DNA from 4 places in the Micromonospora sp. CA-240977 genome. Region 3 is predicted to be linked to each of the others. Evidence: riboswitches for the same ligand, from Rfam matches in the RefSeq annotation. Region 3 holds a riboswitch; each other region holds the start of a gene.

Region 1 (5,083 bases), 2.3 Mb from region 3:
GGCTGACCTGGGCCAGCGTCATCTTCGTGGGCGTCTGGGCGGCTGCCGCGCAGTGGATTCCCGCAGAGCTGTGGACCACGCTGCTCGCGGTCGCGTACCTGCTGGTGATCACCGCCGCCGCGGACGCGGACGTGCGGGACCGGTGGTCGCCGTGGCGGTCCCGGCCGCTGGTCTGGCTCGGCGAGGTCTCCTTCGCCTTCTACCTGGTCCACGTGCTGGTGATGACGAGCGTGCTGCGCTTCACCGGCGACTGGGGGACCGGCTTCGAGGGATGGCGCGGCCCGGCCGTGGTGCTCGGTTTCCTGCTGGTGACCCTGCTCCTCGCCGGGCTGCTGCACCGCTACGTCGAAACCCCGATGATGCGCCGGCTCGCGCCGCGCCGTCCGGCCCGACCGGCGTCCGTCCCCGTACAACGCACGCCCGGAACCCGGGCCACCGGCAACACCGCCCCCGAGGCCGGCGGCGTCGGGGCCCGAACCGAGGCCGGCGGGCCCGACCAGCCCGACAGTCGATCAACGTACGCGGACACGCGCTGACACCGTCCACGCTGGTCAACGGGGTCGGCGCGGCGCGCGCCGACACGCCCGTGGTCGATGCGCCCGGGTCGGCACGACGGTAGCGTGGGGACGTGCTCCCGGTCGCGTTCACCTGTCCGCTGTGGTGGGTGGCGCGCTGGGCGACCCGGGTGCTGACCAGCCTCGCCGTCGTCGCGGCCCTGGCGCTCGGCGCCGGCCCGGTCTCGGCCGCCGCGCCACCGTCCACCCCGACCGCCGCGCCGAGCCTGAGCACCGCGCCGGGCCTGAGCGCCGCGGCGAGTGCGGGCGCCGCCGAGGAGGCACTCCCAGCCTGGTCGGTCGACGCGCAACCGGCGCTCCCCGACGGCCAGGGCGCCCTCGCGGCCGGCGTGCTGCCGGTGCGCGTGACCGGGTCCGACCGGCTGCCCCTCGTCGACGGCCCCCACAGCCGGGCGCCCCGAGGTCCACCCGGGCGCTGAGCCCCCGGGACAAGCGTCCCGTCGCCGCGCCCTGTCGACCCACCAGCTCCGCACCCCGCCGACCCGTGGCCCGCCGTGGCCGGGCGGCCGGGGCTCCCCATCGCTCTGCTTCCTCCGCGAGGTGCCGACCATGGAGACCGTTGTCTTCTACCAGTTCGTAACCGAGGTACCGCAGGCCGCTGCCATCTGGTCGGCCCTGTGCCTGCTGGCGTTCGGTGTACTCGCCGTGCTGGTCGCCCGGCCCGAACGCGACCGGCCCGCCGGCGACCCGTCCCCGGCCGTGCCGACCGCCCGCGAGGTGGCCGCCGCCGAGGTCGTCGACCTGCGCCGGTACGCCGAGGAGGTGGCTGTCGCGGCGGCCGGCGCGGCCAGGACGGCCCAGCGGCGACGCGATGCCTGGCTGATCAGTCAGGAAGAGGTGGAACGCGCCTGGGCGCGGTACGACGAGGCGGACACCGCCGCGCGCCGCTTCGCGGGGTCCGGGGCGCTGCCCACGCCGGACACCCCCCGCACCCCGGCCGAGTACGCCGCCCGGGAGCGCTACCTGCACCGCGCGGCGACGGCGGCGTACTGGCGGGGCGACCTGACCATGGCGCAGCTCAGCGAGGTGTTCGGGCGGCGGCGCGGCTGGGATCCCCGGCGGCACCCGGTCGAGCAGGAAGCGCTGCTCAGCCGGTCGATCCGGGACGCGAGACGGGTCGACTACCAGGCCGCCGCCGCAGCGGAGCGGACCGCCTGGCGGGCCGCGGAACTGTCCGCCGAGTCGGCGCGCACCCTTGCCGACGAGGCGGGTTTGGCGGCGGCCCGGCTGCGGCCGAGCCGGACGCCAGCCCGCCGGCTGGTACGCGGGGTGTCCCGTCCCGCCGTCGTGGCACGCTGGCGTCCCGCCCGCGCGGGTTGAGCCCGATCCGTTACGTGAGCCGGGTCACCGTATTGCGGAATCGGGCGTCCGGCACGTTCGGCTCGATTTTTCCCGGAATTGTGGCCGCACTGTCGGCGACCTGTCCGGTTGTCGCCCACAGGCGTCACGGTAACCGCTTGTCCCATCGAGTCACATCATCGGCAGAACGCGCAGAAATTGCCGCGCCGATTGGGGTTTACGCAGGTGAACCTGGCTTGGCAGGGCGTGAACGGGCCAGTAGTGTCGTCCCGTCCGGTGCGGTAACCGATCGCAAGAGGCGACGCCGCGCCGACCCGCTCAATCGTGATGAACGAACCGGGGACCCATCAGCAAGTCCGGGGTGAATCCGCGAGCCACGGCCCGCGGTAGGGCGATCTTCCCGCCCGAATCCGTCAGCTAACCCGGTAGGCGGTGTCGGAAGGAGTTCCATCCTCGTGCAGCACCTTTCCACCCCTCGGCTGTTCCCTCGCCTCCACGGCGCGGCGGTGCCCCCGCTCATTCGTCTAGTGACGGTGAGCTGACCCCCCGGGTCATCGCCTAACCGCCCGGCCACGCCGGGCGTTCCCCTGAGCGGTTCACCATCCGCGGACCATCGTCCGCGCGCTGGCGCCTGCCCGGATACCGGTCCGGCCCCCGGTGTGCCGCTCTCCCCCGATCCGTGGAGGACCCCGTGAAGCACACACTGAAGCGTCAGCTCCGCCGCGTCGCGACCGAGCGCCCGTACCAGATCGTCGCCGCCTCCGCCGCGGCCCTCGTGATCGCCGCCACCACCGGCACCCTGCTCACCACCGCCGACGACGCGCCGGCCGGCCAGCGCACCGCGACCACTGTCGCCGAGATGCGCAGCGACATCGCCGCCGCCAACGACGCGTCTCCCCTGGCCAGCTCCGCGCCGACCGCCGCCCCGGCCACCAGCGCCGCCTCGCCCGCCGCCAAGGCCAGCACCAACCCGGACCTCACCCGCAAGCCGGAGCGGCCGAAGCCGCCGGCGACCAAGGTGCTCGACTACGACTACGAGGCGCAGAACACGTACTACAACTGCGGTCCGGCGGCCACCCGTAACGCGCTCAGCGCCACCGGGATCGACCGCACCCAGGAGGAGCTCGGCGCCGAGCTGGGCACCACCGAGATGGGCACCAACTCGGCCGAGGACACCACCCGGGTGCTCAACGCCGAGGTGAAGGGCTCCCCGTACCGGACCCGGATGTTCGCCGGCGCGCCCAGCCCGGCGCAGATGGACCGCCTCCAGGCCGACGTCGTCAAGGCCATCACCGACGGCCGGGGCGTGGTCGCCAACGTCGTCGGCGACGCCACCGACACCGACGGCGGCTGGCACTCCTACGGCGGCGGGCACTACATCGCCGTGGTTGGTTACAAGGACAACGGCCGCACGGTGCGCATCGCCGACTCGGCGAACCCGGCCGACCCGTCGTACTGGATCACCACAATCGACCTGGCCAACTGGATCGCCAGCCGGGGCTACTCCGCCTGACCCAGGCACGCTGGACCGCCACGGGCGCCGTCCCCCACAAGGGGCCGGCGCCCGTGGCGTCTTCCACGGCGGTCCGGGGTACGCCCCGTCGGCGACTCTCGTACCGGGCCGGGAACCGTGGGAGACTGCGGCCGTGGTGGATGAATCGGGTGGTCACGCCGGTCGAAGGCCGGTCCTGCTGCTGTTGCACGGGATGGGGACGACCGGTGACGTGTGGTTGCCCTGGGCGCCGCATCTCGCCCAACACTGGCCCGGTCGGTGGCTGGCACCGGACCTCGCCGGTCACGGCTGGGCGTCGCCGCTGCCGTCGTACTCCTTCGCCGGCTTCGCCCAGCGGATCGCGCAGGCCCTCGCCCCCGACGACCGGCTCGTCGTGCTCGGGCACTCGCTGGGTGGCGTGGTCGGCCTCGCGTTGGCCGCGCGCGACGCCGGGATGCCGGTGGACGCGGTGGTCGGGTTGGGCATCAAGGCGCTCTGGTCACCCGCCGAGCTGGAACGCGCCGCCGAGCTGGCCGCCCGCCCGGTGAGCTGGTTCGCCAGCCGTACCGAGGCGGCCCGTCGCTACCTGCGCGTCTCCGGGCTGACCGGTCTGCTCCCGCCGGACCATCCGGTGGTGGACGCCGGCCTCCGTCAGGTCGACGGTCGCTGGCGTCTGGCCATGGACCCGACCGCGTTCGCCGTCGGCGAGCCCGACCTGGTCGCGCTGCTCGCGGCCACCGACGTGCCGGTGGTGCTGGCGCGCGGCGAGCACGACCCGATGGTCACCGACGAACAGCTCAAGGAGTACGGCGTACCGGTCGCCACGCTGCCCGGTCTCGGGCACAACGCGCACGTGGAGGACCCGGCCGCCGTACTGGCGCTGCTCGACCCGTACCGCTGAGCTTTCCGCGGCGCGTCGCAGCGGATGGTGAGCGCCCGTCGTCCAGCCCCTGGCCTGGGCCGACAGCCCGGGTCAGGCCAGGGGGGAGAGCTGCGGAGCACGCTCGGCCGCAGCGTCCTCCGTTGTCGCCAGTTCCCGGCGCGCGGCGGTCAGGAACGCGTCGGCGTACGACTCGGCGGGGAAGTCACCCAGGTAGCGGCGGCGGGTGGCCCAGCGCTCCGCGGCCAGCGGGTCGGTGTCCAGCAGCGCGGTCAGCACCTCGTCCACGTTGGACAGGTCCCGCCGCAGCACGTAACCCGACGCGGCCAGCGGGAAACGCTCGGTGAACCGGCCGCCCTCGTCGCCCATGTCGGTCACCGCGTACGGCTTGCCGGAGTAGAGGTAGTCCGAGATCACCCCGGACACGTCGGAGACCAGCGCGTCCGACCGGTTCACGCACTCGGTCAGGCTCAGCTCGCGGGCGGCGGCGCCGACGACGTGCTGGCGTCCGCTGCGGGCCCGATCGGCGACGAGCAGCTCGGTCAGCCGGCCCAACTGGCGTGCCGACGCCGGGTTCTGTGTCGTGTACGGGTGGGCCCGCAGGATCACTGTCGCGCCGCGCTCCAGCAGCCGGCGCAGCAGCCCCTCGGCCACCGGCAGCGAGCAGTAGTCGGCGTCGGCGTGGTGCCCGGTCCAGGTGGGGGTGTAGAGCACTGTCGGGTGCGCCATCCCCGGTGCCGGCTCCGCGCGTACCTCGATCGACTCGACCTGCGGGCGGCCGACCACCACGAACTTGTCCGCCGGGATCCGCACGCCGGCGCGGGCGTACCTGTCGAT
Region 2 (5,083 bases), 1.8 Mb from region 3:
CAACGCCGCGCTCACCGGCGTGCTGCGCCGGGTGCTCGCCGAACCGACGCCCCGAACTCACCGCGCGGCCTCCGCCGCGACGGGTGTCTGAGCGCGTTCTCGCACCTCGGGCGCGGCGGGCCTGGCCCGGGGCCGTACCCTTCTGCGGTTGGCCTGCGCGGTTTCCGCCGCCCGCCGGCGACAGTCGAAGGAGCGTGCGTTGACCGACCAGACCGGCCTGGAGCAGGAGATTGCCGTCGAGCAACGACACCTCGACCGGGTGTACGCCCGACTGGCCGAACTGCGGCGCTCGGCGGTCCGCGCCGAGCGTGACGGCTACCGGATGGCCCGGGTGGGCACGTTCGGCGCGCTTGTCGAGCGCGACGCGATGGTCTTCCACGCGGCGCAGCGGCGGCACGCCCTGGACGCCGAGTACGAGGGGCTGGTCTTCGGCCGGCTGGACCTGCGTGACCAGCAGGTGCTGCACGTGGGGCGACTCGGGATCCGGGACGAGGACACCACCACGCTTGTCGTCGACTGGCGGGCGCCGGCCGCCGCCGCCTTCTACCAGGCCACGCCGGCGCAGCCGCTGGACGTGGTGCGTCGCCGCACGATCCAGTCCCGCGCCGAACGGGTCACCCGCATCGAGGACGACCTGCTGGACCCGACCGCCGCCCCGGAGGGGATGACTGTCGTCGGGGACGGCGCCCTGCTGGCCACCCTGTCCAAGGCGACCGGCCGGGGCATGCGCGACATCGTGGCGACCATCCAACGGGAGCAGGACGAGGCGATCCGTTCGCCCGGCTCCGGGGTGACGATCGTCGCGGGCGGCCCGGGCACCGGCAAGACCGCTGTCGCCCTGCACCGGGCGGCGTTCCTGCTCTATTCCGACCGCAGCCGGTACGCCGGCGGCGGCATCCTGGTGGTCGGCCCGTCGTCGGTCTTCGTCGAGTACATCGCCTCGGTGCTGCCCTCGCTCGGTGAGGACACCGCCACCCTGCACTCGCTCGGCACTCTCTTCCCGGGGATGACCGCCACCCGCACCGACCCGCCCGAGGTGGCGGCGGTGAAGGGCTCGCTGCGGATGCGCCGGGTGTTGGAGCGCGCGGTCCGCGACGCGGTGCCGGGCGGCCCGGGTGAGCTGCGGTTGCTCTACCGGGGCACGCTGCTGCGGCTGGACCGGGCCGAGCTGGACCGGATCCGGGACCGCGCGCTGCACCGCGGCGCCCGCCGCAACGAGGTGCGCCGGGCCGGCTTCGACGGGGTGTTCGCCGCGCTCTGGGCGCAGGCCCGCGAAGTGGGCATCCGACTGCCGGAGCAACGCACCTTCGAGGCGGAGATCGCCGAGCGGGCCGAGTTCCGGGAGTTCCTCAAGGCGTGGTGGCCCCGGCTGCACCCGCGGCACGTGCTCGGTTGGCTGGCCCGGCCGGAACGGCTGCGCCGGTACGCCGGTCAGATCCTCTCCACCGCGGAGATCCGACTGCTCAGCGCCGCGTACCGGAACCTGGACTCGGACGGGTTGACGATCGCCGACATCGCGCTGCTCGACGAGTTGGACGCCCTGCTCGGCAAGCCGGCGCAGCCGGCCAAGGCCCGCCGCGACCCGTTCCAGCTCGCTGGCGGCGTACGCGAGCTGAGCACCGCCAGCGAGCGGCAGCGGGCGGCCCGGGCGGCGGCCCGGGAGCGTCCGGAGGACTACCGGGACTACGCGCACGTGGTGGTGGACGAGGCACAGGACGTCTCGCCGATGCAGTGGCGGATGGTCGGGCGCCGTGGCCACCTGGCCTCCTGGACGGTGGTGGGTGACCCCGCGCAGACCGCGTGGACAGGTGATCCCGAGGAGCTGACCCGGGCCCGGGACCAGGCGCTGGGCCGGCGGAAGCGACACGACTTCACCCTCACCACCAACTACCGCAACTCGGCGGAGATCTTCGCGGTGGCGGCGGCGGAGATCCGCCGGCTCTACCCTGACCTGCCGTTGCCCACCGCCGTGCGCTCCACCGGGGTCGATCCGGTCGAGCTCGTGGTGCCCGCGACCGGGTTGGCGACCGCCGTCGTGAACGCGGCCGCCGGGCTGCTGGCCGAGGTGGAGGGCACGGTCGGGGTGATCACGCCGGTCCCCCGCCGCGACGAGGTCGCCGGTTGGCTCGACGCGCTCGACGCGCCGCGCCTACAGGTGGTGACCAGCCTGGAGGCCAAGGGCATGGAGTACGACGGGGTAGTGCTCGTCGCTCCGAGCGAGATCCGGGCCGATCCGGGTGCGGGGGTACGCACCCTGTACGTGGCGCTCTCCCGGGCCACGCAGCGACTCACCACCATCGATCCAACCGGCTGATCTGGAGCAAACTGCCTGGTGGGCCGGTGGCCTGCCCCATACTTGCATACATAGCGATGTGAGCATACATTTGACCGGGCCCCGACCGGCGACGGAAGGTGGATCTCGTGGGCGCAGGTCATGACCACCACCATGGGTCGGTCGCCAATGCCGCACACCAGCACAGGGGCCGACTCTGGGCGGCGTTCGGGCTGCTCGCCACCCTGATGGTGGTCGAGGCGGTGGCCGCCCTGCACACCGGCTCGCTCGCCCTGCTCTCCGACGCCGGGCACATGTTCACCGACGTGCTCGGCATCGGGATGGCGCTCGCCGCCATCACCGCGACCCGGCGGGCCACCGCCGACCCGCAACGCACCTTCGGGCTCTACCGACTCGAGGTCCTCGCCGCGCTGGCCAACGCCGTCCTGCTCTCCGGCGTCGCGATCTACGTGGTGATCGCGGCGATCCGCCGCTTCGGCGACCCGCACGAGGTCATCGCCGGTCCGATGCTCGCGGTGGCGGTGCTCGGCCTGCTCGCGAACATCGCCGCCTTCGCCCTGCTCCGCGCCGGAGCCCGGGAGAGCATCAACCTTCAGGGCGCCTACCTGGAGGTGCTCGGCGACCTGCTCGGCTCGCTCGGCGTGATCGGCGCGGCGTTGCTCATCGCCGTCACCGACTGGTGGTGGGCCGACCCACTCGTCGCGGTCGCCATCGGCGCGTTCATCCTGCCCCGCACCTGGCGGCTGGCCCGTGCCGCCGTCCGCATCCTGGTGCAGGCCGCCCCGGAACACCTCCAGGTGACCGCCGTGCACGACCGGCTGGCCGCCGTCCCCGGGGTGGTCGAGGTGCACGACCTGCACGTTTGGACGCTCACCTCGGGCATGGAGGTGGCCTCCGCCCACCTGACCATGGCGCCCGGCGCGGAGGTCGGCGCGGTGCTGACCGCGGCGCGCACCGCGCTGCACGACGACTTCCGGATCGAACACGCGACGTTGCAGATCGAACCCGGTGCCGCCTCCGGAGCCTGCGGCTCCATCGAGTGGTGACAGGCTTCTCGTGACGACGCACGCACCGTCCGTCACAACGGCTGCACCAGCCCCACCGGCACCGGTAAGCTCGGTCCCGGCCTCCACCAGGCGGCGCCCTCCAGGCGCCGGTGGCGGTCGCCGCCTAATCGCCCACCTGGGCGAACCGGGGAACCACGTTCCTGGGGTGCATCCGCGTCAGCGGTAGGGATCTTCCGTCCCGAACCCGTCAGCTAACCCGGTCGGCGGCTGACGGAAGGACATGCGCAGTGGCACCAGCACGACCACCCGCCGCCCGACTGGCGGCCCTGATCGTCGCGATGTTCGCCCTCGGCGTCGCGCTTCCGGCCGGCACCGCCTCGGCCGCTCCCCCGACCGGCCTCCGGGCCGCCGCCGCACCCGACTCCGACGAAGAGGGCGGCACCCCTTCGCTACGCGCCCAACTCGAGGCCGCCAGCAAGGGCTACCTGGACGCGAAACGCGCTCTGGACACCTCCGTGCAACGACAGCAACAACTCGCCACCCAGCTGAAGGGCATCGAGGTCGAACTCGCCCAGCGCGACGGCAAGGTCGGCCAGATCGCCGGCGTGGCGTACCGCACAGGCCGGCTCGGCGCGGTGTCGGCGCTGCTCAACAGCAGCAGCCCGGAGGGCTTCATGGACCGGGCCGCCGCCCTGGAGGCGGTGGCCGCCAACGAGGACCGGGTGCTGCGCGATCTGCTTGCCACCAAGGACCAGGCCAGTCGCACCCGGGCCGCCCTGAACGGCGAGATCATCGAACAACGCAAGCAGGTCGCGGTGATGGCCAAGCGCAAGGACCAGGCCGAACGGGCCCTGACCGTGGCCACCACCCCCAAGCCGCAGACCACCGCCGACGGCGGCTCCAACCGGGGCACCTCCACCGCCAACGCGAAGGCGGCGCCCCGCAACTCCGACGGCTCCTGGCCAGCCGAATCGTGCAGCGTCAACGACCCCACGCCCGCCAGCGGCTGCATCACGCCGCGCACCCTGCACGCGCTCAACCAGGCAAAGGCCGCCGGGTTCACCCGGTACGTCTCCTGCCACCGCCCCAGCGGCTCCGGTGAACACCCCAAGGGCCGGGCCTGCGACTTCGCCGCCCAGAAGGACGGCTTCGGCGGCAACGCCACAGGCGGCGACAAGACGTACGGCAACAACCTGGCCGCGTACTTCATCCGCAACGCCGACCAGCTCGCCGTGCTGTACGTGATCTGGTACCGGCAGATCTGGCTGCCCAGCAGCGGGTGGAAGTCGTACAGCGGCGCGGGCGGCACCCCGTCCACCGACCACACCAACCACGTCCACCTGTCGGTCTACTGACCCACCCGACAGTCCCCGGAATCGCTCCGGGGATGATCCACTCGCGTTCGCCGACTCCGGGGCATTTCCCGCGACGGGACACCCCGGAGTCGGCGATGCGGTCGCCCGGCCGGGCTACGTCGCCGGGCGTACCCCGGATGTCGTCGGCGGTCGGACGACCCGGACGGGGTCCGCGGGCAGCATCGCGGTATGCGTCGGATCCCACCCACCGCCCGCAAAGGGCTCCTCACCCTGCATCTGGTCACCTCGCTCGGCTGGCTCGGCGCCGACCTCGTGCTCCTCACCCTGGGCATCGCCGTGCAGCGCGGCGCCGACCCGGCGGTGGTCTACCCGGTCACGGCGCTGGTCGGCACTGTGCTGTTCGCGCCGCTGAGCGTTCTGGTCTGGCTGATCGGGGTCGCCAGCGCGCTCCTCACCCCGTGGGGCCT
Region 3 (5,083 bases):
TTGGAGTGACCCCGGACGGCCCGAGCTAATGGCACGCGTTTGAACCACCAAGCGGACGTGGGTGTCGCGAACACGTCAGCGATGGAGACGACCGCCTATCCGATCAATTGACAGATATTGATGGATGCGGTCAACTGGCGACGCCCGTATCCCCCGGCTCACCCAGGAGGACCCTCTTGCGTACGCTCCTGACCCTCGCCGCGGCCGCCGTCTGCGCCGCCGGTGCACTGGCCGTCCCCGCAGCGGCGGCGCAGGCCGATCCGGCCGGCACCGCCCCGGCCGGCGCGACCGCCCCGGCCGACGCCTGCGCCGGTACCGTCCAGATCCAGTCGCTCACCTTCAACCCGCCGCGGGTGGTTCCGGGCCAGGCCGTCACCGCCACGGCCGTCGGGCAGAACTGCACCGCCCAACAGCAACAGGTCTCCACGGCGATCTACGCCCGGTTCGTCGGCTCCACCCCCGGCATCCCCACCGGCTGCCCGGCCCTCCCCTCGCTGCCAGGCTGGGCGGTCACCGTCGATCCGGGCGCGACCTTCAGCTGGCACGACGGTTACTTTGTGTCCACCGGCTGTACGGCCACCGGCCTGGAGGTCACGGTCCGGGTAGAGGACGACGCCACCGGCGCCCTGCTCACCCGGACCGCCACGGTGCCGATCGACCCGCCGCCGGCGGTGCCCTGCACCGTGAGCTACCGCACCGGGAGCGAGTGGCCGGGAGGCTTCACCGCCCAGATCACCATCAAGAACACCAGCACCGTGCCGATCAACGGTTGGACGCTCAGCTTCACCTTCCCCGGTGACCAGCACATCGTCCAGTCCTGGTCCGCCACCGTCCAGCAGAGCGGTGCCACCGTCACGGCCCGGAACCCCAGCTACAACCCCCTGGTGGCGCCGGGCGCCTCGGTGGTCTTCGGCGTCCTGGGCACCTGGCAGGCCAGCGACGCGGTGCCGATCGCGTTCACGCTCAACAACGTCAGCTGCGCCGCCGGGTAGCCCGCGCACCGGACCGCGGGACGTCTGGGCGGCCAGGCGCCCGGGGGCCACTCCCGGCAGGCCCGCCGTCGCAGAGCGCGGATCCTAGGGAAGCCTCAAGCCGAGCAGGCGTCGGACGCGACCGGTCGCCGAGGACGACGGGACGGGCTAATGGCACACCACCCTGTTTCAGCCCTCTGAAACTACGGAAGCCCCGGCGGGACCATCGGTCCTGACCAGGGCTTCCGTGCGTGGAGCGGGTGACGGGAATCGAACCCGCACTGTCAGCTTGGGAAGCTGATGTTCTGCCATTGAACTACACCCGCAAGCGGCACCACTGTACCCGAGTCGCCGAGCCTGTGCACCCAGGCACCCCCGCCCGCCACCTGTCCGCGCCGGCAGGGACGGGTCGGTGCCAGCGGCGGTCGAGGGCTCACCAGCGGTGCCGGCTCCGTCAGTACAGAGCCGGCACCGATGGTCGCTGGGCCGTGGTCAGGCGGCCGTGCACTGGACGTCACGGCTGCGGCGGGTTGGGCGGGTCTGCGGTACGGCGACCGGCGCGGCAGCCGCCGCCGACGGGGCCCGTGGGTCGAGCCAGACCCGAACGGCCGGCCGGGCCGGCGCGAGGCCCGGAATGCCAGCGGTGTGCTGCTCGCGGCGCGTCAGCATCGCCACGTCGACGGTGAACTCGAACAGTTGCCAGTCGACCAGCGGCTCCGCGCGAGCGCCCTGCGCCAACCTGGCGACTCGCGCCGGATCGGTCACCGGACGGGCGCGCCCCGCCACGTACGCCTCGTCGTCGCTCTCCTCCGGAGGGAACGAGTGCAGCGCGTAGCGGCCGTCGCGCTCGAGGTCACGGCGCTTCGGGGAGTCGATGATGAAGCAGAACAGACCCTCGTCGGTGATCACCGGGGAGACCGGATGGACGCGGGGCCCGCCGTCGGCGCGGACGGTGGCCAGGTAGCCGAAGCCCGGCCCGTACTGCTGGAGGAGAACGCGGATCCCGTCGGCGAGTCGGGGCTCGTCGGCGGCGAATTCGGACCAGGAAGCCATGCCAGCATTCTATCGAACAAATGTACGAGCAGCGACCTCGACGCGCTGGTCACCGGCACCGAATCCGGGCACTTTCGGCGGCGCGGCTATGGTGGTCCGATGCTGCTCTCCGACCGCGACCTGGTCTCCGAGATCAAGGCCGGCACGCTGGGCCTGGAGCCGTTCGAGCCCACCCTGGTCCAACCCTCCAGCATCGACGTGCGACTGGACCGACTGTTCCGGGTCTTCAACAATCACCTCTACACCCACATCGACCCGGCGATGCAGCAGGACGACCTGACCTCGGCGGTCGAGGTGCCCGACGGGGAGCCGTTCGTGCTGCACCCCGGGGAGTTCGTGCTCGCCTCGACGCTCGAGGTCATCTCGCTTGGCGACCAGCTCGCCGGCCGACTGGAGGGCAAGAGCTCACTGGGCCGGCTCGGGCTGCTCACGCACTCCACCGCCGGCTTCATCGACCCCGGCTTCTCCGGTCACGTCACGCTGGAACTCTCGAACGTGGCGAACCTGCCGATCACCCTCTGGCCGGGCATGAGGATCGGGCAGCTCTGCATCTTCCGGCTCTCCTCGCCGGCCGAGCACCCGTACGGGTCGGCGGTCTACGGCTCGCGCTACCAGGGGCAGCGGGGGCCGACACCGAGCCGCGCCTGGCAGCACTGGCGCACCTGGCCCACCCGCTGACCCCGTGACGACGAGGGCCCGTCGCGACTCGTCGCGGCGGGCCCTTCGGTCAGCTCTCTCGATCAGCCTGGACGGCCGTAGCTGTGGATCGGGCCGTCGTCGACCTTCTTCATCTTGATCGGTTGACCGGCCTGCGAGGCGTGCACCACCCAGCCGCCGCCGACGTACATGCCGACGTGGTGGATGTCGCTGTAGTAGAAGACCAGGTCGCCGGGGCGTAGGTCGGCCCTGCTGACGTTCTTGGTGGCGCGGCTCTGCGCGGCGGCGTTGTGCGGCAGGGACACCCCGGCCTTCGCCCAGGCGGCCAGCATCAGCCCGGAGCAGTCGTACGAGTTCGGGCCCTCGGCACCCCAGACGTAGGGCTTGCCGATCTGCGCGCAGGCGAACTTGACAGCCGTGCCGGCGGCGCCGCCGGGGTAGCTGCCGGGGCAGGGCGCCGGGCGCAACGGACCGCCGCCACCGCTGCCGTACACCTTGAGGCGCAGCTTCTGCAGCTTGTCGATCTCCTCGTTGATCTGCTTCTTCTTCGCCGCCAGCTGAGCCTCGGTGCGGGTCAGCTGGGCCACCATCTCGTCGAGCGGCGCCTTCTGGCTGGCCAGCTCGTCGCGCAGGTCGGCCACCTCGCGGATGTCCTGCTGCTGGTTGTGCGCGAAGCGGTCGAGTATCTCGAGTTGGCCGACCACCTCGCTGGGTGACTGGCTGCCCAGCACCGCGTTGACGGTCAGCACGGTCTCGCCCTTGTAGGCGCGCACGGCCAGAGCGCTGACCTTGTCCATCGCGGCGTCGACCTGACGCTCCAGCGGGGCGATCCGGGCGGCCAGCGCCTGGGCCTGCCTGCGCTTGGCGGCGAGGTCGATCCGGGTCGCGTTGTGCTGCTCGATGATCGGTTCGAGTTTGTTCCAGTCGGCGTCGATCTGGCGCTCGATCTCGGCGACGGACGGGTCGGCGTGGGCCGCCGTGGCGCTGCCGGTCAGGACGACGGCGACGCCGGCCAGTGCGGCGAGCGCGGTGGTGAAGCGGGACCAGCGTGGGCGCGGCGCGATCGACATCGGGCCGGCTGGTGCCGACCGCTCGGACGACGGCCGCGGGGCATGGAGTGCCACCGGGGTTCCGTACTCCTTCTTCCTGACCGCCTACCGGGTTAGCTGACGGGTTCGGGCGGGAAGTCGGCGCCCTACCGCAGTGGCTGCGGATTCACCCCGAGGGACATGGGTCCCCGGTTCGTTTGGAAACGACTCGGCGGTGTCGGTCCGTTACCACCCGGGCTGGGTGGAGCTGCTATCGGGCCGACGAATGACCAGAGTAGAGACGCTTGTTACCACTCCGCAACCCGTGCGGCCGTGACACTCCGTACCGATCGGAGAGGGTCACCGACCGTACGTGAAGATTTCTTTCCCGACGAGTCGACACATGGAAAGGTATTGACGCGGGCTCCCGGCCGGCGCGAAGGTGGCCTCATCTTCACCCGCGAAAATCTAGGGGGTTCGATGCACCATCCAACCCTGCTCGCCGGCCGGCGCGCACTGCTCGCCGTCGCCGTGGTCGCCGCCGCGACCGCGGTCCCACCACCCACCTACGCCGCCGCCGCACCCGCCGCCGACCGCCAGCAGCAGTACGCCGCCGCGGCGGCCGAGTACGGCGTACCGACCGACGTGCTGCTCGGCGTCTCCTACCTGGAGTCCCGCTGGGACAGCAACGCCGGCACACCCAGCACCAGCGGCGGTTACGGACCCATGCACCTGACCGACGCCCGACACGTGGCCGCGCTGCCCGTGGGGGGCCACCACGACACCGGCACCGAGGACCCGCGCGGCGACGACTCCCGTACCGCGCTGGCACCCGCGCCCCGGCCGGCCGAGGACCCGGCGCCACCCGCCGCCGCGTTGCAGACAGTGGATGCCGCCGCCGCCCTGACCGGCGCGGCCCCCGACGCGCTGCGCACCGACGCGGACGTCAACATCCGGGGCGGGGCGGCGCTGCTGGCCTCGTACCAGCGGGAGTTGGGCGCGCCGGTCGGCGCCGGCACCGACCCGGCCACCTGGTACGGCGCGGTGGCCCGTTACGCCGGCGCGGACAGCGCCGACGCCGCGGCGGCCTTCGCCGACGAGGTCTTCACCACCATCGGCGCCGGCGAGTCGCGGGTGACCGACGACGGCCAGCGGATCACGCTGCCGGCCCGCGCGATCCGTCCGGAGCGCTCCTGGCTGGACCGACTGGGTCTGCGCCGACTCGCCCGCCCGGACGGGCTGGAATGCCCCCGGACCATCTCCTGCGAGTGGATCCCGGCGCCCTACGCGGCGTTCGGCGAAGGGGACTACGGCAACCACGACCTGTCCGACCGGCCGGCCCGGCAGAAGATCGAGTACATCGTCATCCACGAC
Region 4 (5,083 bases), 490 kb from region 3:
GGCGACGATCGCCTGCGCGGCCCGTTCGGTCACGCCGACCTCGGCCGCGACGTCGCGGAGCCGAGCGGTGGGGTTGCGGGCGATGGCCAGCAACACGTGCCCGTGGTTGGTGAGGAACGTCCAGTTCCGCCCGCCGCCGGTGTCGCCCGTCGTCGTGCTCGCCATCGTGTGACCACCTCTCCGGACGTCCGCCCTGCCCCCGGGAGTCTCGCCCGTCCTGCGCCCGGTGCGTCACCCAGGGGCCGAATCGGAGTCAACATATGAAATCTAAATCACGCATACCTTGACGCACTTTACGGTGCGTGTGACGGTGGAGCCCGAGCCAGCGCCGCCGCCGGCCCGGCTGACAAGCCCTCTGACCAGGTCAGACGCGTGAAGACGAGGTGCGGGGATGAGTCGTCCTGGAACTCCCGGCGGGCAGCCGGGTCCGCAGCGGACCGGCGACCGGGCGGCCGCGGCCAGCGTGCCGGCCCAGGCGTACGCCGAGTTGACCGCCGGTAACCGGCGCTTCGTCAGCGGCGCTCCACGCCACCCCAACCAGGACGCCGGACACCGGGCCGCAGTGGCCGACGGGCAGCACCCGTTCGCGGTGATCGTCGGCTGCTCCGACTCCCGCCTGGCCGCCGAGATCATCTTTGACCGGGGGCTGGGTGACCTGTTCGTGGTCCGTACGGCCGGGCACACCACCGGTCCGGAGGTGCTCGGCAGCGTGGAGTACGCGGTGACCGTCCTCGGCACCCCGCTGGTGGTGGTGCTCGGCCACGACTCGTGCGGGGCGGTGCAGGCGGCGCGGGAGTCCTCCGCGACCGGCACCCCGCCTCCCGGGCACCTGGGGGCGGTGGTCGACGCCGTGCTGCCCAGTCTGCGCCGGGCCGAGGCCGAGGGTGTGGACGACATCGACGGCATCGTCGACATCCACATCGCACAGACCGTCGAGACGCTGCTCCGGCAGTCGCCAGTGCTGGCCGCCGAGGTGGCGCAGGGGCGGTGCGCGGTGGTGGGTGTGTCGTACCGGCTCGCCGCCGGAGTGGCGCGCCCGGTGGCCGCCGTGCCGGCCGGCTTCGCGACGCTCGACGTGCCGACCGGGTCGGCTGACCCGGCCGCCGCCGCCTGACACGACGAGGGCCGCTCCGCGCGACGCGGAACGGCCCTCGGCGGAAGACGCCGCGGATCAGAGCATCGACATGTGCACGTGGTCGGTGTGGTTCGACGGCCCGCTGTACGACTTCCAGCCGGTTGCCGGGAACCAGATCTGCCGGTTCCAGATCACGTAGTAGATGCCCAGCCGGTCGGCGTTGCGGATGAGGAACGCGGCGACGTTGTTGCCGTACGTCCGGGTGTCCTCGTTGTGCCAGGGTGAGAAGCCGCTCTTCTGTAGCGACCAGTCGCAGGCGCGGCCCTTCGGGTGCTCGTACGGTCCACCGTTGCGGTGACAGCCGACGAACCGGGTGAAGCCGGCCCTCCTGACCTCCTTGTACGCGTGCAGCGTGCGCGGCGTGACGCAGCCGGACGTGGTGGGGTCGTCCTCGCTGCAGGACTGCGCCTTCCAGTCGCCGTCGGCGGTGCGGCCCGGCCCGATCCGGGCGACCGGCGAGGTGGCGTCCACCAGACCGCCGGTGAAGCCCTTGCCGCCGACCAGGGCGAGCGCCTTGTCTGCCTCGCTCTTGCGCTTGGCCATCACGGCGGTCTGCTTCTGCTGTTCCCGGACCTCGGTGTCGAGGGCCAACTTGGCCTGCTCGGCACGGGCCTTCACGGTGTTGACCTCGGCGAGCTTGTTCTCGTTCACCATGTTGATTTCGTCGAGCATCGCGGCGCGCTGGACGAACGTGTCCGGAGCGTCGCTTTCGAGCAGCATCGCGAGCGCGCCGATCCGACCGGTGCGGTACGACTGGGCGGCGATCTGCCCGACCTGTGGCGCCAGCGCGTCCAGGTCGGCCTTGGCCCGGTCCACCTCCAGCGCCAACTCCAACTGCCGCTTCTTGGACTTGTCCAGTTTGGACTTGGCGGCGGAGTAGTCGCGGTTCACCTGCTCGATGACGTCGTTGAGCATCTTGGGCTCGTCGGCCTCCTCGTGCCCGGACGGTGTGGGGGTCGTCGGGGCGGCGTGGGCCGGGAGGGGCCCGGCGAGCACGGTCAGTGCGGCGATCACGGCCACCACGGGTGTCAACCAGCGGCGTAGGGGTGCCGTCACAATGTTCCCTTCCCTCGACCGCCGACCGGGTTAGCTGACGGGTTCGGGGCGGAAGTGGCCCCTACCGCTGACGCGGATTCACCCCACACACCTGGGTCCCCGGCTCGCCGGTTGGCGATTGGGCGGTGGCACCGCAGGCGCCGCTTCGCGCCTTCATCGGTAACCGGCAGCGAGGTTACCCGAGAGTCGACTGGGTGAGCTACGCCTGGATGCCGACCAAAAGTGTCATTTCGCCATAGCGGTGTGTGACCAGTGACGCGGTTCTCAGGGGGAAGACCCGATCTGGTCACGCTGAGGAGTGTCACCATGCCGTTTCCGTGCTCCTGTTCGACTCCGGCCACCCGTCGGTGGCGGTGGATGGGGGCCGGGTCCGCGTCTGGTCCGGCTCGTCGGGTCGCCCCGTCCGTGGTGCGTTGAGGGCGGCCAGTGCCTCCGCCCGGTCCGCCCGGGGGCGCGGCCGGGCGGCGGCGTCGCCCGGCGGCGTGGCTTCGGCGCGCCCGGCCGCGGTGACGATCGCGGCCAGCCCGGTGGTCAGTGGCACGGCGGCGATCAGCCCGAGGGTGGCGACCGCGCTGCGGACGATCTCCTGCGCGAGGAACTCGCTGGTGAGGATCTGCCCGATCGGCCGCGAGTCGGCGGTGAGCAGGAGCAACAGGGGCAGCGACGCGCCCGCGTACGCCAGCACGATGGTGTTGACGGTGGAGGCGATGTGCGCCCGGCCGACGCGGGTCGCCGCGCGGTACAGCTGCATGCGGGTCAGCCCGGGATTCGCGTTCGCCAGCTCGGTGACGGTGGCCGCCTGGGTGACAGTCACGTCGTCGAGCACCCCGAGCGAACCGATGATGATCCCGGCGAGCAGCAGGCCGTGCAGGTCCACGTCACCCTGGAACATCGACAGTGTCGTCGCGTCCTCGCTGCCGAAGCCGGTGAGGTGGGTTGCCGCCGTGGCGATGGTGGCGAGCACGCCGGTCAGCACCAGGCTGCCCAGGGTGCCGAGCACCGCGACCGAGGTCTGCGCGCTGACGCCGTGGGTCAGATAGAGCACCACGAACATGATCAGAGCGGCGCCGACCACCGCCACCAGGAGCGGTGATTTGCCGGCGCCGATGCCCGGCAGCACGAAGGTGAGCAGGATGGCGAAGCTGGCTGCCAACCCGGCGAGCGCGGCCAGCCCCCGCCATCGGCCGAACGCGACGATCGCGGCAGCGAAGATCACCGCCAGCCACACCATCGGGGTGCCGCGCTGGTGCTCGGCGATGTTCCAGTTGCTGATTGTGGGATCGGTCGGGTCGGTCAACTGGACCAGGATGACCTCGTCGCCGACGTCCACCCGGGGCGCACCGGGTCCGTCGGGCACCGGTGTCTGGACCTGCTGGCCGGTGGCGGGCCCGTCGTCCACCCGGACGTCGACGGTGCCGCACGGCCCGGCGCCGACCCTGGGTGTGCCCTCGGGGCTCGACGGCAGCGGCGGGCACGGCTCGGTCACCACCCGGGTCACCGTGCCGGCGTAGCGCGGCACGTCCGCTCCGCCGTCGGTCCGCGGTGCTCCTCCGCGCGGCCAGAGCAGCGCCGCGGCGAGCACTGTGGCGACGAAGAGGGGCACCACCGTCATGACGAGGATCCGTCGCACCCGGGGCGGGGCGGACGGAGCGGGACGGGCGTGGTCGGAACCCAAGTCGAGACTCCCAACGATCCGGTGCGGGATACGGGCCAGCGTGCCGGTCGGTTCAGCGATGCCGTGGAAACACGGCGGAACGCGCGATGGTTCGCTCACCGAGGACCGCCCGATCACGGACGGTCAGTGTCCAGCCCGGCCGGCCGGAGGCGACGCCACGTCGCGGCGACGCCGGTGCCCGACCGCGCAGCGGTAGCTGGAGGGCCATCGGGGAGATGCTAGCCAGCCTGTTCCGGGCTCGCAGGTCGGGACGGAGTGTCGAGCGCCGAACCGCCCGCGCGATGGTCACCGGGCGGGCATGTTGGAGCCATGCCCGCTCAGTCATCCGCCGACCCCGACCACCGGCGCCACGCCGCGCCCCCGCCGCACGACAGGCACGCCGGGCACGATCCGGAGATGTTCCGCCGTCGTTTCTGGGTCTGCCTGGTGCTGACCATCCCGGTGGTCCTGACCAGCCACCTCGTGTCGGATCAGCTGGGCCTGGACGACGGCGTCCCGGGCCGTACCTGGGTGGGGCCGGTGCTCGGCTCGGTGGTGTTCTGGTGGGGTGGCTGGCCGTTCCTGGTCGGTGCGGTCCGCGAGGTGCGGGACCGGACGCCGGGCATGATGCTGCTTGTCGCGATGGCGATCACTGTCGCCTACAGCGCGTCGCTGGCCACCAGTGCCGGCGCGTTCGACCTGGACTTCTGGTGGGAGTTGGCGGCGCTTGTCACCATCATGCTGCTCGGGCACTGGCAGGAGATGAAGGCCATCGGGCAGGCCCACGGCGCGCTCTCGGCGCTGGCCGCGCTGCTGCCGGACGAGACCGAGCGGGTGACCGCGGACGGGCGGGTCGAACCGGTGTCGGCCGGCGAGCTGCGGGTCGGCGACGTGGTGCTGGTCCGCCCGGGGGCTCGGGTGCCGGCGGACGGAGGCATCGTCGACGGCCGGGCCGAGCTGGACGAATCGATGATCACCGGCGAGTCGCGCCCGATTGCCCGCGCGGTTGGCGACCGGGTGGTGGCGGGCACCGTCGCCACCGACTCGGCGATCAGGGTCCGGGTCGAGGCACTGGGTGAGCAGACGGCGCTCGCCGGCATCCAGCGCATGGTCGCCCAGGCGCAGCGCGCCGGTGGACGGGCCCAACTGCTCGCCGACCGGTTCGCCGCCGCGTTGTTCTACGTGGCGAGCGGCACCGCGGTGCTGACCGTGCTGGTCTGGACGGCGCTGGGCCAGCC

What was found. Region 3 has a riboswitch for cyclic di-AMP ahead of ACQPWW_RS00420 (NlpC/P60 family protein). Riboswitches for the same ligand answer to the same signal wherever they lie in the genome.
Region 1: linked by a shared signal. The riboswitch ahead of ACQPWW_RS11095 (C39 family peptidase) and the one ahead of ACQPWW_RS00420 (NlpC/P60 family protein) in region 3 are both predicted to bind cyclic di-AMP.
Region 2: linked by a shared signal. The riboswitch ahead of ACQPWW_RS26365 (coiled-coil domain-containing protein) and the one ahead of ACQPWW_RS00420 (NlpC/P60 family protein) in region 3 are both predicted to bind cyclic di-AMP.
Region 4: linked by a shared signal. The riboswitch ahead of ACQPWW_RS02805 (coiled-coil domain-containing protein) and the one ahead of ACQPWW_RS00420 (NlpC/P60 family protein) in region 3 are both predicted to bind cyclic di-AMP.

Annotation. Positions count from the first base shown of each region.
Region 1 covers NZ_CP192055.1:2,392,658-2,397,740, forward strand. The annotation lists gene ACQPWW_RS11080 (acyltransferase family protein) at 1-536, shown strand, start outside; gene ACQPWW_RS11085 (hypothetical protein) at 629-994, shown strand; gene ACQPWW_RS11090 (hypothetical protein) at 1,125-1,895, shown strand; cyclic di-AMP (ydaO/yuaA leader) riboswitch at 2,180-2,321, shown strand; gene ACQPWW_RS11095 (C39 family peptidase) at 2,566-3,387, shown strand; gene ACQPWW_RS11100 (alpha/beta fold hydrolase) at 3,521-4,267, shown strand; gene ACQPWW_RS11105 (CDP-glycerol glycerophosphotransferase family protein) at 4,340-5,083, opposite strand, start outside.
Region 2 covers NZ_CP192055.1:5,848,173-5,853,255, forward strand. The annotation lists gene ACQPWW_RS26350 (alpha/beta fold hydrolase) at 1-91, shown strand, start outside; gene ACQPWW_RS26355 (HelD family protein) at 200-2,314, shown strand; gene ACQPWW_RS26360 (cation diffusion facilitator family transporter) at 2,422-3,339, shown strand; cyclic di-AMP (ydaO/yuaA leader) riboswitch at 3,451-3,582, shown strand; gene ACQPWW_RS26365 (coiled-coil domain-containing protein) at 3,588-4,655, shown strand; gene ACQPWW_RS26370 (hypothetical protein) at 4,845-5,083, shown strand, end outside.
Region 3 covers NZ_CP192055.1:86,044-91,126, reverse strand. The annotation lists gene ACQPWW_RS00440 (cellulose binding domain-containing protein) at 177-992, shown strand; tRNA gene ACQPWW_RS00435 (tRNA-Gly) at 1,224-1,297, opposite strand; gene ACQPWW_RS00430 (pyridoxamine 5'-phosphate oxidase family protein) at 1,464-2,024, opposite strand; gene dcd (dCTP deaminase) at 2,124-2,702, shown strand; gene ACQPWW_RS00420 (NlpC/P60 family protein) at 2,765-3,751, opposite strand; cyclic di-AMP (ydaO/yuaA leader) riboswitch at 3,819-3,954, opposite strand; gene ACQPWW_RS00415 (N-acetylmuramoyl-L-alanine amidase) at 4,190-5,083, shown strand, end outside.
Region 4 covers NZ_CP192055.1:576,472-581,554, forward strand. The annotation lists gene ACQPWW_RS02795 (helix-turn-helix transcriptional regulator) at 1-165, opposite strand, end outside; gene ACQPWW_RS02800 (carbonic anhydrase) at 392-1,114, shown strand; gene ACQPWW_RS02805 (coiled-coil domain-containing protein) at 1,172-2,191, opposite strand; cyclic di-AMP (ydaO/yuaA leader) riboswitch at 2,196-2,326, opposite strand; gene ACQPWW_RS02810 (YibE/F family protein) at 2,493-3,866, opposite strand; gene ACQPWW_RS02815 (copper-translocating P-type ATPase) at 4,176-5,083, shown strand, end outside.